One region of the Enterobacter sp. UNJFSC 003 genome, then DNA from elsewhere that is predicted to be linked to it. Evidence: predicted binding sites of a transcription regulator. Region 1 holds the regulator's gene; each other region holds the start of a gene.
What was found. The regulator PurR, encoded in region 1, represses purine synthesis genes. The targets are predictions, from matches to a motif close to CANGCAAACGTTTGCNTG.
Positions count from the first base shown of each region.

Region 1 (5,026 bases):
GCCAGACTAAAAATCCTTTATGAGGTTGCATTATTTCTTCTCCTTGAGGAGGCAGGTGTACGTTGGCGCAGAGTGTAGGGAGTGCAAAGCGGCTTGTGAAACGCTAATATTTGGCGGGTGCATTCAAAAATTTTGCAGGCAGAAAATGTGGTCAGATTATTCTCTTGAAGTTGTGGATGCCGTCGCGCGTAACGGCAGCTTTAGCGGTGCAGCGCAGGAGCTACACCGCGTGCCCTCGGCGATAAGCTATACGGTACGCCAGCTGGAAGAGTGGCTGGCGGTTCCCCTGTTTGAACGGCGTCATCGCGACGTTGAGTTAACGCCTGCCGGGGCGTGGTTTTTGAAAGAAGGGCGATCTGTTATCAAAAAAATGCAGATCACCCGAGAACAGTGTCAGCAGATTGCTAACGGCTGGCGAGGGCATCTTTCCATCGCGGTAGATAACATCGTCAAACCGGAACGAACGCGGCAGATGATTGTTGATTTTTATCGTCATTTCTCGGATGTGGAGCTGCGGGTGTCCCAGGAGGTGTTCAACGGCGTCTGGGACGCGCTGGCGGACGGCAGGGTGGAGATGGCGATTGGGGCAACCCAGGCGATCCCCGTCGGGGGGCGCTATGCGTTCCGCGATATGGGCATGCTTAACTGGAAATGCGTGGTGGCGCGTGAGCATCCGCTGGCGACAATGGAAGGGCCGCTGAGCGATGACGCGCTGCGCAACTGGCCGTCGCTGGTGTTGGAAGATACCTCGCGCTCGTTGCCCAAGCGTATTACCTGGCTGCTGGATAACCAGCGCCGGGTTGTGGCCCCGGACTGGGAATCATCCGCGACCTGCCTCAGCGCCGGGCTGTGCGTTGCAATGGTGCCTGGCCATTTTGCGCGCCCGCGCATTGACACGGGTGAATGGGCTGCGCTGACGCTGGAGAACCCCTTCCCGGATGCCGCCTGTTGCCTGACATGGCAGCAAAGCGATGTATCACCTGCAATGGCCTGGCTTCTGGATTACCTGGGAGACAGTGATACGCTTAACCGGGAGTGGTTACGGGAGCCAGCGTAGCGGGCTCCGTATGAGATTAACGACGGTAGTCGCGGAACGGACCATCCGCAACGGAACGGCGTTCAATAAGGCGAGGATGAACTTCAATTGACTGGGATTCTTCTCGCTTGTTGACGATCCTGTCCATCAGCATATTGAAGGCTGTTTCGCCCAGTGAATCTTTTGGCTGGTGAATGGTGGTCAGCGCAGGGGTAAAGAAGCGCGCGTTACGCACGTTGTCATACCCGATGACGGAAATATCCTGCGGTACGCGCAGCCCCAGCTCATCTGCCGCACAGAGTGCACCCATCGCCATGATGTCACCACCACAGAAGACGGCGGTCGGACGGTGCGGCTGGGAGACAATCTGCTGCATCGCGCGATAGCCTGATTCGGGTTCAAAGTCACCCTGAACAATCCAGTTTTCCGGCACCGCGATCATCGCTTCTTCCATCGCTTTCATAAACCCGGCCAGGCGGCCCGCACCGGTGTTGCGCTCCAGCGGCCCCGGTATCACACCAATTTCGCGGTGACCGCGTTCCACCAAATAACGTCCCGCCATATAACCGCCTTCGAAGGCGTTATCAATCACGGAATCGGTGAAGTCGGCACGCGCTTCACCCCAGTCCATAACGACCATCGGTATGTGGCGATACTCTTCAAGCATGGAAAGCACCGACTCCGGGTACTCGGAGCACATCACCAGCAGACCATCCACGCGCTTCTGCGCCATCATTGACAGATAGGCTCGCTGTTTTTCAATGTTGTTCCACGCGTTGCCCAGGATAAGGGTATAGCCTTTCTGGAAGCAGTTTTTTTCTACCGCTTCAATGATCTCGGCAAAATAGGCCGCTTCACTGCTGGTGGCCAGCAAACCAATGGATTTGGTGTGATTAACTTTAAGACTGCGCGCAACCGCACTCGGCGAGTAGTGCAGTTCCTTGATCGCTGCCCAGACGGCATTGCGCGTCTCTTCCGCAACGAAACGGGTTTTGTTAATAACATGTGATACGGTTGTAGTGGAAACGTTTGCGCGTTTTGCCACATCTTTAATTGTTGCCATTAAATGTCACTCCAGACCATATCCTAAGCTCCTGAAAAACATGAAGGTAAACGTTTGCCTTCTCTCACCCTTATTACGCAATCTGGAATTGCGACACGCCGGGAAAACGACTCAGGACGTCAGGAGGGGGTCAATGGCCGGTACGCTAATAAATTTAGCGTGGAATTTTGTCCTATCTTGGTGAAAAGGGGAAGAGCAAAAGTGGATATCCGTTTAAATCCAGGAAGATTTTTGACGTAAACTGTGTAAAAATGAGCAGACTCACTTTTTGTGGGGGGATTAAAAGGAGAAAAATTGATGAATACCGATCTGAAGTTTTCGCTGACGACGACCGTGATTGTGCTGGCGCTGATTGTTGCCGCAGGTTTGACGGCAGTACTGCACTGATTTACGCGGAGGGAGCGTTCTCTCCCTCCTGCTTATCCCGATTGTTACCCCTCTGGCAAAAATCTTTTGCCAATTTGTTAACTTCTCATTTTTTGTGATTGATGTCATGCTTTCCGCTTCTTTGTTCTGTGTTACGACATAACACGGCATCCGGAGTTGACGCATGAAAATCAATTTTCCCCTGCTGGCCCTGGCGATCGGCGCTTTTGGGATTGGCACCACTGAATTTTCCCCGATGGGGTTATTGCCCGTTATCGCCCAAGGCGTAGAGGTTTCTATCCCTGCGGCCGGTATGTTGATCAGCGCCTACGCCATTGGCGTGATGGTGGGGGCTCCGCTGATGACGCTGTTGCTTTCGCATCGGGCGCGACGCAACGCGCTGATTTTCCTGATGGCCATCTTTACGCTGGGCAATGTGCTCTCCGCCATTGCGCCGGATTACACCACGCTGATGCTGTCCCGTATTCTGACCAGCCTGAACCACGGCGCCTTCTTTGGGCTGGGCTCTGTCGTTGCCGCAAGCGTGGTGCCCAAACATAAGCAGGCCAGCGCAGTGGCGACCATGTTTATGGGGCTGACGATTGCCAATATTGGCGGCGTACCTGCTGCAACCTGGATGGGGGAAGCGATCGGATGGCGGATGTCCTTCCTCGCCACTGCCGGGCTGGGTGTGGTGGCGATGATCGCCCTGTTCTTCTCGTTACCGAAAGGCAGCGCGGGCGAACGTCCGGATGTGCGTAAAGAACTCTCAGTGCTGGTGCGTCCTCAAGTGCTCTCTGCGCTGCTGACAACCGTTCTCGGAGCAGGGGCGATGTTTACGCTCTACACCTATATTTCCCCGGTACTGCACGAGATAATGCATGCAACGCCGCTTTTTATTACCGCGATGCTGGTGCTGATCGGCGTGGGCTTCTCTATCGGTAATTACCTCGGGGGCAAGTTGGCCGACCGTTCTGTGAGCGGTACCCTGAAAGGCTTCCTGACCCTGCTGATTGCCATTATGGTGGCGATACCCTGGTTGGCGCAAAATGAGGTGGGGGCGGCAATTGCCATGGTGGTATGGGGCGCAGCCACCTTCGCAGTGGTACCGCCATTGCAGATGCGCGTCATGCGCGTCGCCCATGAAGCTCCGGGACTCTCTTCATCCGTCAATATTGGTGCGTTTAATCTGGGGAATGCCTTGGGTGCCGCAGCAGGCGGCGCAGTGATTTCGGGTGGGCTGGGGTACAGCTTTGTACCGGTGATGGGCGCCATCATTGCTGCCCTCGGCCTGCTATTGGTGCTGATGTCGGGTCGCAAACAACCTGAAGCGGCATGCGCCACAGAATAAGCTAAAAGCGCAGAAGGGCGGACCCTTCTGCGTGTCTCTTACGCGGCGAAGTTCTTCGCCACAAAGTCCCAGTTAGCCAGAGACCAGAAGTGCTCCAGATAGTTAGGACGCGCGTTGCGGTAATCAATGTAGTAGGCGTGTTCCCAGACATCCACGGTCATCAGCGGCGTTGCGCTAGTGGTCAGTGGCGTACCGGCGTTTGAAGTGGAAACAATAGCCAGTTTGCCATCCGCCTCTTTCACCAGCCACGTCCAGCCAGAACCAAAGTTTTTGATTGCGGCATCAGTAAACTTCGCTTTGAAATCCGCAAAGCTGCCGAACGCTGCGTTAATGGCAGCCGCCAGCTCACCCTTCGGTTCCCCACCTGCATTTGGCGCCAGGCAGTGCCAGTAGAAGGTATGGTTCCACACCTGAGCGGCGTTATTAAACACGCCACCCTCTGAACTGCGTACGATCTCTTCCAGCGTTTTGCCTTCAAAATCGGTGCCTTTGATCAGGTTGTTCAGGTTGGTGACATACGTCTGGTGATGTTTGCCGTAGTGATACTCCAGGGTTTCCGCAGAAATGTGCGGTGCCAGGGCGTCTTTTGCATACGGTAGTGCAGGTAATTCGAACGACATTGCTTCTCTCCTTATTATATTTACGCTGCCAATAACCCTACAGACAACAAGGAAAGGATAGCAAATTGAAAGGGTATGCAAAAGAGGAACTTACCCTGTCACAGAGGTGGCAGGGCAGGGATTAGCGGATGGTTTTCGGCGTCATTACGCGGCGCGCGCCAACATAATGGCGCACCCAGTAATCTTCGCTGAGTGAGGTAATTTGAATATCCTGGCCGCTGCGCGGCGACTGGATAAATTTCCCGTTGCCTACGTACACGCCGACATGGTCTGCCGTGCCGCGCCCCTGGGTGCGGAAGAAGACCAGATCGCCGTTTTCCAGCTCGCCACGGTTAACCGGTGCGGCGTCGCGCAGGTGATACATTTCATTGGCGGTACGCGGAATGCGGAATTTCACCAGATCTTTGTATGCGTAATAAACGAGGCCGCTGCAGTCAAAACCGGTACGCGGGGAGGACCCACCCCAGTGATACGGTTTGCCAATTTGTCCCATCAATTTGTTCATTGCCGTTTTTTGGGCTTTCTGAACGCGAACCTTATGCACTTCCGCAATTTTGTTGACTTTAGTGCATTTCGCTTTGTGGCCTTTA
Region 1 is NZ_JBAKHK010000002.1:254,113-259,138, reverse strand. It holds gene punC (purine nucleoside transporter PunC) at 1-31, opposite strand, end outside; gene punR (DNA-binding transcriptional activator PunR) at 146-1,057, shown strand; gene purR (HTH-type transcriptional repressor PurR) at 1,074-2,099, opposite strand; gene V5P19_RS07280 (YnhF family membrane protein) at 2,397-2,486, shown strand; gene V5P19_RS07275 (MFS transporter) at 2,650-3,816, shown strand; gene sodB (superoxide dismutase [Fe]) at 3,855-4,436, opposite strand; gene V5P19_RS07265 (C40 family peptidase) at 4,558-5,026, opposite strand, start outside.

Region 2 (5,026 bases), on a different contig from region 1:
TGCTCTATCTGTTAGGCTATTTGGTAGCGGTAATCGCCGGGTTCTTGTTTACCTGGCTGTTAGGATTCAACGATCCAGAGGAGTAAGGTTTGGCAAATCACGAGCGTCGCGTTGTCTTTTTCGACCTGGACGGTACGCTGCATCAGCAGGATATGTTCGGCACTTTTATGCGCTACCTGCTGCGGCGTCAGCCTCTGAATGCGCTGCTCGTGTTGCCTCTCTTACCCGTGATAGGCATCGCGCTGCTGGTAAAAGGCCGGGCAGCGCGATGGCCGATGAGCCTGCTGCTGTGGGGATGTACTTTTGGTCATAGTGAATCACGGCTTAAACAGCTCCAGCAGGATTTTGCTCACTGGTTTCGCGATCATGTTGCTGCCTTTCCCGTGGTTCAGGAACGCCTCACCAGCTACCTCGACGCCAATGATGCCGATATCTGGCTTATCACCGGCTCGCCTCAGCCGCTGGTAGAGCAGGTCTATTTTGATACGCCATGGCTGCCAAGAGTCAATCTTATCGCCACGCAAGTTACGCGCGGCTACGGCGGATGGGTGCTGGCTATGCGCTGTTTGGGGCATGAAAAGGTGGTGCAGTTGGAAAAACGCATCGGTACACCGCTACACCTTTACAGCGGCTACAGCGACAGCAAACAGGATAACCCGCTGCTCTATTTTTGCCAGCACCGCTGGCGCGTTACGCCCGAAGGCAAACTACAGCAACTCGAATAGTCTTATCTAGAGGGGCTGTGTATAATGCCGCCCGCTTTTAGACTGGAGTATCAACCGTTGTGTAATCCTGAACACGATCACGAATACTGGATGCGCTATGCGCTGGCGCTGGCTCAACGCGCCTGGGAAGAGGGTGAAGTGCCTGTAGGCGCGGTTCTTGTTCATAATAATCAGGTGATTGGGGAAGGGTGGAATCGCCCGATTGGCCGCCACGACCCTACTGCTCACGCCGAAATCATGGCGCTGCGTCAGGGAGGACTGGTGCTGCAAAATTATCGCCTGCTCGACACCACGCTGTATGTCACCCTGGAACCGTGCGTAATGTGTTCCGGTGCGATGGTGCACAGCCGTATTGGTACCCTCGTCTTTGGGGCGCCGGATGAAAAAACCGGTGCGGCCGGTTCGCTGATGGACGTGCTTGGACACCCAGGGATGAACCACCAGGTGAAAACTATCGGTGGGGTACTTGCATCAGAGTGTTCGGGGCTATTAAGCGATTTCTTTCGAATGCGCCGTCAGCAGAAAAAGCAACAAAAGGCAGAATTGAAGTTGTCGGACGATTGACCTCTTCTGGGGCAACAACCGGATAGCTCTGTGCCAGTTGCTGCGCCTCCGCCGCCTGTTTTTCTTTCTCCAGCAGATAACCCACCAGGCTAATCTGATACTTACGAATATTTTCTACGTAAGCATAAGCCTCATGCCCGCGGGCATAGCCGTAGGTCAGCTTGTTGTACCACGGCTTCTGGCTCAGCAGCGGCAGACGCTGTTTTACATCAGACCAGCTGTCCGGGTTCCCTTTCGTTTTTGCCGTCAGCGCCCGCGCGTCCAGCATATGCGCATAGCCCATATTGTAAGCCGCCAGTGCAAACCAGATGCGCTCTTCTTCCGGCACCGTCTCCGGCACTTTGGTCATCATATCCTGCAAATATTGCGCGCCGCCGCTGATGCTTTGTTCTGCATCGGTTCGGTCGTTAACGCCGAGACTTAGCGCGGTATTTTTGGTCAACATCATCAGCCCACGCACGCCAGTAGGTGAGGTGGCCTGGGTGTCCCAGTGCGACTCCTGATACGAAATCGCCGCCAGCAGCTTCCAGTCAATCTCCTGCGAGTACTTCTCAAATAACGGCTGTAGGTCAGGCAGTACGCTATCCACGGCGCGCAGGAAGCTGCGGGTATCAACGTAATCAAAGTCATCACCGTGACCGAGATACTTCTCTTCCAGACGCGCCAGCGTGCCATCTTCATTGATCGTGTTGAAGAAATCGAGCATCGCTGCAGACACGGTCTGATCGTCATCTCGATGGGTAAACCAGGTCACAGGCTGTTCGTCCGTGACGTCCAGCGCCACGGCAATTTCAGGATGCACGCGCTGGAACAGGCTGATCGCCACAGAATCGGCAATGGTGTAGGTCAGCTTTTTATCTTTCACCTGCGCAAGCAGCTCGGTCGTGCCGAGTTTAGGGTCAACGGTCCAGCTGAGATCCGGGTATTTCTTCTCTTTCAGCTCGCGCAGATCGTCAATGACGACGTGGCCGGGGGCGATGGTTAATTGCTGGTCGTTGATTGCCGCGAGCGTTCGCGGACGCGGAGTGCCAACGCGGTAAACCAGCTGCTGCGAAACAGAATAGTAGGTCGGGCCGGGCTGATAGTTCTTGCTACGCTCGCTGTTGTACACCAGCCCGGCGGCGAGGATATCGGCTTCGTTATTATCCAGGTCATCAAACAGCTGGCTGATGTTCTGACGCACGGTGATTTTGAGCTTCACGCCAAGGTAGTCGGCAAACTGCTGGGCGAGTTCATAATCCAGGCCAATGGTTTTACCGTTGATGTCGCCGTAAATCAGGGGAGAGGTGAGGGTACTGACGCGTAATTCCCCCCGCTCCTGAATGGCGGCGATACGGTTTTCGGCTTTGCCGAACCAAGGGATAGAAGGCCAGAGGGCCACTGCCAGCAGCAACGTAACAATGCCGATGAGCAGATAATTAATCTTTAATTTTTTCAATTAGTTAATTCTCTGCGACGCCGGTTGCCTCAGTATGCTGTAGCCATGTTAAGAATAAGGTTTGCCATTGAATGAGCGGCATTTTGCGCAAAGTTACGCCACTTGGCAACAAATTAGAGAGACAGGTCACACCTATTGTTAAACGTCTGTACAGATTTTATTTCGACGCAAACGGTTTCGTCGGCGCTCAGGATTCTCTATAATAACGCCCGTTTTCCCCCCTTGCGCACACTGTAAGCGCCCCGGCGCTTCGAAGACGAGAGACTTATGATGGAAATTCTGCGTGGTTCGCCTGCACTGTCTGCCTTCCGCATTAACAAACTGCTGGCACGTTTTCAGGCGGCCGACCTTCCGGTAAGCAATATTTACGCTGAGTATGTCCATTTTGCTGACCTGAATGCCCCTCTGAATGCAGAGGAGCGCTTACAGCTGGAACGCTTGCTCAAGTATGGTCCAAACCTGAGCAGCCATACGCCAACCGGCAAACTGATCCTTGCGACGCCTCGTCCGGGCACCATCTCCCCCTGGTCTTCTAAAGCCACCGATATCGCCCACAACTGTGGCCTGAGCCAGATTAATCGTCTTGAACGCGGCGTGGCGTATTACGTTGAAGCCTCGACCCTGAGCGACGCGCAGTGGCAGGTTGTTGCCGCTGAGCTGCACGACCGTATGATGGAGAGCGTGTTTGCCTCTCTGGACGACGCGCAGAAACTCTTCTCCCATCATCAGCCTGCGCCGGTACAAAGCGTAGATCTGCTGGGGCAGGGCCGTCAGGCACTAATTGACGCCAACCTGCGCCTCGGCCTGGCACTGGCGGAAGACGAAATTGACTACCTTCAGGATGCGTTCGTTAAGCTTAACCGCAACCCGAACGATATCGAACTTTATATGTTCGCGCAGGCTAACTCTGAGCACTGCCGACATAAAATTTTCAACGCCGACTGGATTATCGACGGGGAAGAGCAGCCGAAGTCGCTGTTCAAAATGATTAAAAACACCATGGAGCAAACGCCTGACCACGTGCTGTCTGCCTATAAAGACAACGCTGCTGTCATGGAAGGCTCTGAGGTTGGCCGCTTCTTCGCCGATCGCGAAGCAGGGCGCTACGACTTCCACCAGGAGGCTGCACATATCCTGATGAAGGTAGAAACCCATAACCACCCAACGGCAATCTCTCCATGGCCGGGGGCGGCGACCGGTTCTGGCGGTGAAATCCGTGACGAAGGGGCAACCGGGCGTGGCGCCAAGCCAAAAGCGGGTCTGGTCGGTTTCTCCGTTTCCAACCTGCGTATCCCCGGCTTTGAACAGCCGTGGGAAGAAGATTTCGGCAAGCCTGAGCGTATTGTTACCGCGCTGGATATCATGACCGAAGGTCCACTGGGGGGGGCGGCGTTCAACAATGAATTTGGTCGTCCGGCACTGAACGGTTACTTCCGAACCTACGAAGAGAAAGTGGACAGCCACAACGGTGAAGAGCTGCGCGGTTACCATAAACCGATCATGCTGGCCGGTGGGATCGGTAATATTCGTGCCGATCACGTGCAGAAAGGCGAGATCGTCGTGGGTGCGAAGCTGATCGTGCTGGGTGGCCCATCGATGAACATCGGCCTGGGCGGCGGGGCGGCCTCTTCTATGGCCTCCGGCCAGTCTGATGCGGATCTTGATTTTGCTTCCGTACAGCGTGACAACCCGGAGATGGAGCGTCGTTGCCAGGAAGTGATCGACCGCTGCTGGCAGTTGGGCGATGCTAACCCGATCCTCTTTATTCACGACGTGGGAGCGGGCGGTCTGTCTAACGCGATGCCAGAGCTGGTGAGCGACGGCGGTCGCGGCGGTCGGTTTAATCTGCGCGATATTCTCAGCGATGAGCCGGGCATGAGCCCCCTGGAGATCTGGTGTAACGAATCCCAGGAACGCTACGTGATGGCGGTTGCCGCCGATCAGCTGCCGCTGTTTGACGAGCTGTGCCGCCGCGAACGCGCACCGTATGCCGTTATCGGTGAAGCCACTGAAGCGCTGCACCTCAGCCTAAACGACACCCATTTCGACAACCAGCCTATTGATTTGCCGCTGGACGTCCTGCTCGGCAAAACGCCGAAAATGACCCGCGATGTCACCACCCGCAAAGCGGCAGGCAAAGCGCTGGATCGTCAGGGCATTACCGTTGCAGAAGCGGTCAACCGCGTCCTGCACCTGCCTGCCGTGGCGGAGAAAACGTTCCTTGTTACCATCGGCGATCGTACCGTCACCGGTATGGTTTCACGCGATCAAATGGTTGGCCCGTGGCAGATCCCGGTAG
Region 2 is NZ_JBAKHK010000001.1:27,119-32,144, forward strand. It holds gene V5P19_RS00140 (PTS transporter subunit EIIC) at 1-86, shown strand, start outside; gene yfhb (phosphatidylglycerophosphatase C) at 90-725, shown strand; gene tadA (tRNA adenosine(34) deaminase TadA) at 750-1,289, shown strand; gene mltF (membrane-bound lytic murein transglycosylase MltF) at 1,177-2,727, opposite strand; gene purL (phosphoribosylformylglycinamidine synthase) at 2,995-5,026, shown strand, end outside.
Region 2: purL (phosphoribosylformylglycinamidine synthase) is a predicted target of PurR. The motif match lies at 2,892-2,909, and genes of this name have one in related genera.

Region 3 (5,026 bases), on a different contig from region 1:
AACCTGGGGAGGGGAATCGCTGTCGCGTGAGCTGGAATCGGCTCAGGAGAAGGTGCTGGCTATTTTGCCAGAGGAGAGTCGTCGAAAGGCGGAGCAGACGCGAATTTATGCGCCCGATATCGCGCTTCAGCCGCATTCACGTAGCGGTTTCGATGTGATTCATCAGGCGATATCTGCACAGCGCGTATTGGCGCTGCATTATCGGGATGAAGCCGGGCAGCTCTCAAAGCGTGAGGTTCAGCCGCTGGGGCTATTCTTCTGGGGGGAACACTGGCTGCTCGCCGCATGGTGTGAACGGCGCAATGACTATCGTTGTTTTCGACTCGACAGGTGTCTCAACATTGTGCTGACGGAGCGGCGGTTTAGCGAGAGTGCAGACAGGTCGCTGGCCGATTTTCTGCGCAAGGTGAAGCAGTAAAAAGCCAGCGGTTAAGCTGGCTTAATGCACATCAGAAGTTGTAACCCACGACCAGGTAACCACCCCAACCGGTAGAACGGACGTTTTCTTTCATCCAGTTCAGGTCGGCATCATCGTTCCACTGACCACCGTTGTGCCAGTAACGTGCCACTACAGAGTAGTGCCAGTGATCGTAGTTCAGCGCCAGGATGTGGCTGGAGGCGATGGAGTCGTTGGTACGCTGCTTAATACCGTTCTCTGCGTAACCGCTCTTATCGCCCAGATCTGAACCCCAGTCGAAGTTGGTGAAGCCGATATAGCTCAGGTTACCGCCCCACAGCTGGGTGATTGGTACAAAGTATTTCACTTTGAAACGGTAGCCATCCCACTCATTTTCGTTCTCGGCACCGTAGTTCTGCCATTGATACTTAGCGTACACGTTCAGAGACAGGCTCATTGGCAGGCCGGTGTCGATGTCCGTACCCAGACCCATGTACCAGGTGCTCTGGCGACCGGATTTGTTGCGGCCCATGTCGTAGATGTAGTTGTTCGCGAAGTACCACTCTTTGAACGGACCAAACGCCAGGCTGGTGCCGGTCAGCTTATCAATGGAGAAGCGTGGTTCGATTTCCATGAACAGTGGTGAACCGTGGTTCCAGATACCTTTAGCCTGGGTGTTACCGCCGAAGAAGACCGGCGCATCCATATAGCCGTAGAAATCAAACCAGTCTTTCTTGGCGAAGGCTTCGTATTCCAGGTAGGTATCGTTACGGATTTGTGGTCCGAAACGGGTGTGGTAGCTGCCAACCACGTTTACGCTCTGGTGCCACCAGTCGGAGAGGTACTGAGGTTTATCGTTTTCCGCTGCGTTAACAGTGAAAGAGGATGACAGTGCCAGCACTGCGCCAGCTGCGAGTAATGTTTTTTTCATAATCATGCCACTGATTGAAATTCCCTTCCGGGAGTGAAAAATGCGCGAATTGCGTTTCTAAATATTTCATGTTTCTGCGAGCCTATTATAGGAATCCTTGCTCACAAAAATACGTGTTGTTTCACATATCTCTCACATACGTAATCGATTGCGTTCACGTTTGCGTACTTTAAACGGCCGGGATTGTAACGGCAATCATTTCTGTTGCCAATCTTTGCGGGATGTAAATGTTAGCGGAGTGACATTGCACTCCGCTAAGGGAGGTTATTGCGCGGCGGGTTGGATGTCGTGGATGCGGATAAAACCTAACTGCTCAGGCGAAAGGCCGCTCAGTTGAAGCGGGATATCAACATCGCTCGGAGCCAGCGTGCTGGCGGGGGCGGTGAAGAGCTGATTTTTCACGTTCACTTCCTGGTAGCTTTCCGTGGTGCCCTGAATCTGCCCCCATTCTACGGTGCCGCTAAAGGCGGGCAGCGGATCGTTGGATTCACCCTGTATGCGCAATGTTGCGCGCGTACCATCCGCGTTGGCCGCAACGTTAACCAGCGACATTTTTAGCATGCCAACCTGGCTATTGAGTCGCGCAGGGGTATTCGCACCCGGCAGCAGATACACCCCGCTGCTGGATTTCGCGTTCAGCGCGTTTTGCTGGGTAATCTTCACCGTTTCTTTGTTCAGTTTATTCATTGCCGTATTAAGCGTGTTCACGCTTTGTTTCATCTGGCGGACTTCAGTTTGCTGTGCACAGGCGCTAAGGGTAAAGAGGCTCCCCACCAGCAGAATTTTCAGGTAACGTCTTGTCATTGCGTTTAATTCCTTGAAATAACGGATCTTGGTAATGGTAGCCAGCTTCGTCACGGGAGGCATAGATCCTTTGTCTCAAAAAGCTCTTCCTTTGTTGTCAGGCCAGATCAGGGTAAAATGAAAATCAGTTAACTGGATAACAGGGATACCGTATGCATTGCCCATTCTGCTCCGCTGTGGATACCAAAGTCATCGACTCTCGCCTGGTGGGCGAAGGGTCTTCCGTACGCCGCCGTCGGCAGTGTCTGGTGTGCAACGAGCGTTTCACGACCTTCGAGGTTGCGGAGCTGGTGATGCCGCGCGTGGTAAAAAGTAACGACGTGCGCGAGCCGTTTAACGAAGAGAAGCTGCGCAGCGGGATGCTGAAAGCGCTGGAAAAACGTCCTGTCAGCGCAGATGACGTTGAAATGGCGTTAAACCACATCAAATCTCATCTTCGTGGCTTAGGCGAGCGTGAGGTGCCGAGCAAAATGATCGGCAACCTGGTGATGGAGCAGTTGAAAAAGCTCGATAAAGTCGCCTATATCCGCTTCGCCTCTGTGTACCGCAGCTTTGAAGATATCAAAGAGTTCGGCGAAGAGATCGCCCGCTTACAGGATTAAGCCCATGCAGGATGAGATTTACATGGCTCGCGCCATGAAGCTGGCGCAGCGAGGGCGTTTCACTACCCATCCCAATCCCAACGTGGGGTGCGTCATTGTTAAAGACGGCGAGGTAGTGGGTGAAGGTTTTCACTACCGCGCGGGCGAACCGCATGCCGAAGTGCACGCGTTACGCATGGCCGGTGAGAAGGCGCGCGGAGCCACAGCCTACGTGACGCTTGAACCCTGCAGCCACCACGGACGCACGCCGCCGTGCTGCGAAGCGCTGATTGCAGCGGGCGTTTCACGCGTTGTCGCCTCTATGCAGGATCCCAATCCGCAGGTTGCCGGGCGGGGCCTGTATCGTCTTCAGCAGGAAGGCATCGACGTCAGCCACGGGCTGATGATGCAAGACGCAGAAGCGCTCAACAAAGGCTTCCTGAAGCGCATGCGCACGGGTTTCCCGTACATTCAGCTCAAGCTGGGCGCCTCGCTGGATGGACGTACAGCGATGGCGAACGGTGAGAGCCAGTGGATCACCTCTCCACAGGCAAGGCGCGATGTGCAACGTCTGCGCGCGCAAAGTCATGCTATCCTCACCAGCAGTGAAACGGTTTTGGCTGACGATCCGGCCATGACCGTGCGCTGGGACGAATTGAATACCGATACTCAGGCGCTCTATCCGCAGCAAAACCTGCGTCAGCCGCTGCGTATTATCATTGATAGTCAGAACCGCGTGACACCGGAGCACCGTATCGTGCAACAGCCCGGTGAGACCTGGATTGCCCGCACTCAAGAAGATACGCGTGAATGGCCTGAAGGCGTGCGCAGCATTATGGTGCCGGAGCATAACGGGCATCTCGATCTCGTGGTGCTGATGATGCTGCTGGGCAAACAGCAGGTGAACAGCATCTGGGTGGAAGCGGGTCCATCGCTTGCCGGCGCGCTGCTGCAGGCTGGGCTGGTGGATGAGCTTCTCGTCTACGTAGCGCCTAAACTGTTAGGCAGCGATGCGCGCGGTCTGTTTGTGCTGCCCGGCCTTGAAAAACTGGCCGACGCCCCACAACTCAAATTTAGCGAGATTCGTCCGGTTGGCCCGGATGTCTGCCTCCATTTGACGACAGCGTAATTGCTCCTGAAATAGGGAAGCAGTGCGCAAAGTATTATGATAAAATCCGCCCCCCTGCGGGGCCAAATGAACCCGTAAAGGAAGAGTATGAACATTATTGAAGCTGCTGTAGCTACCCCGGACGCTCGCGTCGCCATCACCATTGCGCGTTTCAACAACTTCATCAACGACAGCCTGCTGGAAGGTGCTATCGACGCACTGAAACGTATCGGCCAGGTTAAAGATGACAACATTACCGTTGTTTGGGTTCCAGGTGCTTACGAACTGCCACTGGCAGCTGGCGCGCTGGCAAAAACCGGTAAATACGACGCGGTGATTGCACTGGGTACTGTTATTCGTGGCGGCACTGCGCACTTCGAATACGTTGCGGGCGGTGCAAGCAATGGTCTGGCACACGTTGCGCAGGATGCTGAAATTCCTGTCGCGTTTGGCGTGCTGACCACCGAAAGTATTGAGCAAGCCATCGAACGTGCTGGCACCAAAGCCGGTAACAAAGGTGCAGAAGCTGCACTGACCGCGCTTGAAATGATCAATGTATTGAAAGCCATCAAGGCCTGATTTTTTTGTAAGGGGAATTCCGTGAAACCTGCTGCTCGTCGCCGCGCCCGTGAATGTGCCGTTCAGGCGCTTTACTCCTGGCAGTTGTCCCAGAACGACATCGCTGATGTTGAATACCAGTTCCTGTCAGAACAGGACGTGAAAGACGTTGACGTTCTGTACTTCCGTGAACTGCTGTCGGGAGTGGCGACTAATAGCGCGTATCTCGACGGTCTGATGAAGCCATACCTCTCCCGTTTGCTTGAAGAACTGGGTCAGGTGGAAAAAGCAGTGTTGCGTATCGCGCTGTTTGAGCTGTCCAAACGTGATGATGTGCCGTACAAAGTGGCCATCAACGAAGCGATCGAACTGGCCAAAACCTTCGGTGCTGAAGACAGCCACAAGTTTGTTAACGGCGTGCTGGATAAAGCCGCCCCTGCGATCCGTCCCCGCAAAAAGTGATCCGCAAACCGGAGTCTTGCGTTGCCTTACCGGCAGTGCGGCTCCGGTTTTTTTATTTCCTTTGCTGAGGCATAACGTATGGCTTGCGGCGAATTCTCCCTGATTGCGCGTTATTTTGACCGTGTCAGAACCTCTCGTCTTGATGTTGAAACCGGCATCGGCGATGACTGTGCACTTCTCAATAT
Region 3 is NZ_JBAKHK010000003.1:313,002-318,027, reverse strand. It holds gene V5P19_RS11705 (YafY family protein) at 1-418, shown strand, start outside; gene V5P19_RS11700 (nucleoside-specific channel-forming protein Tsx) at 450-1,328, opposite strand; gene V5P19_RS11695 (DUF3251 domain-containing protein) at 1,593-2,132, opposite strand; gene nrdR (transcriptional regulator NrdR) at 2,285-2,734, shown strand; gene ribD (bifunctional diaminohydroxyphosphoribosylaminopyrimidine deaminase/5-amino-6-(5-phosphoribosylamino)uracil reductase RibD) at 2,739-3,842, shown strand; gene ribE (6,7-dimethyl-8-ribityllumazine synthase) at 3,930-4,400, shown strand; gene nusB (transcription antitermination factor NusB) at 4,422-4,841, shown strand; gene thiL (thiamine-phosphate kinase) at 4,920-5,026, shown strand, end outside.
Region 3: V5P19_RS11700 (nucleoside-specific channel-forming protein Tsx) is a predicted target of PurR. The motif match lies at 1,466-1,483, and genes of this name have one in related genera.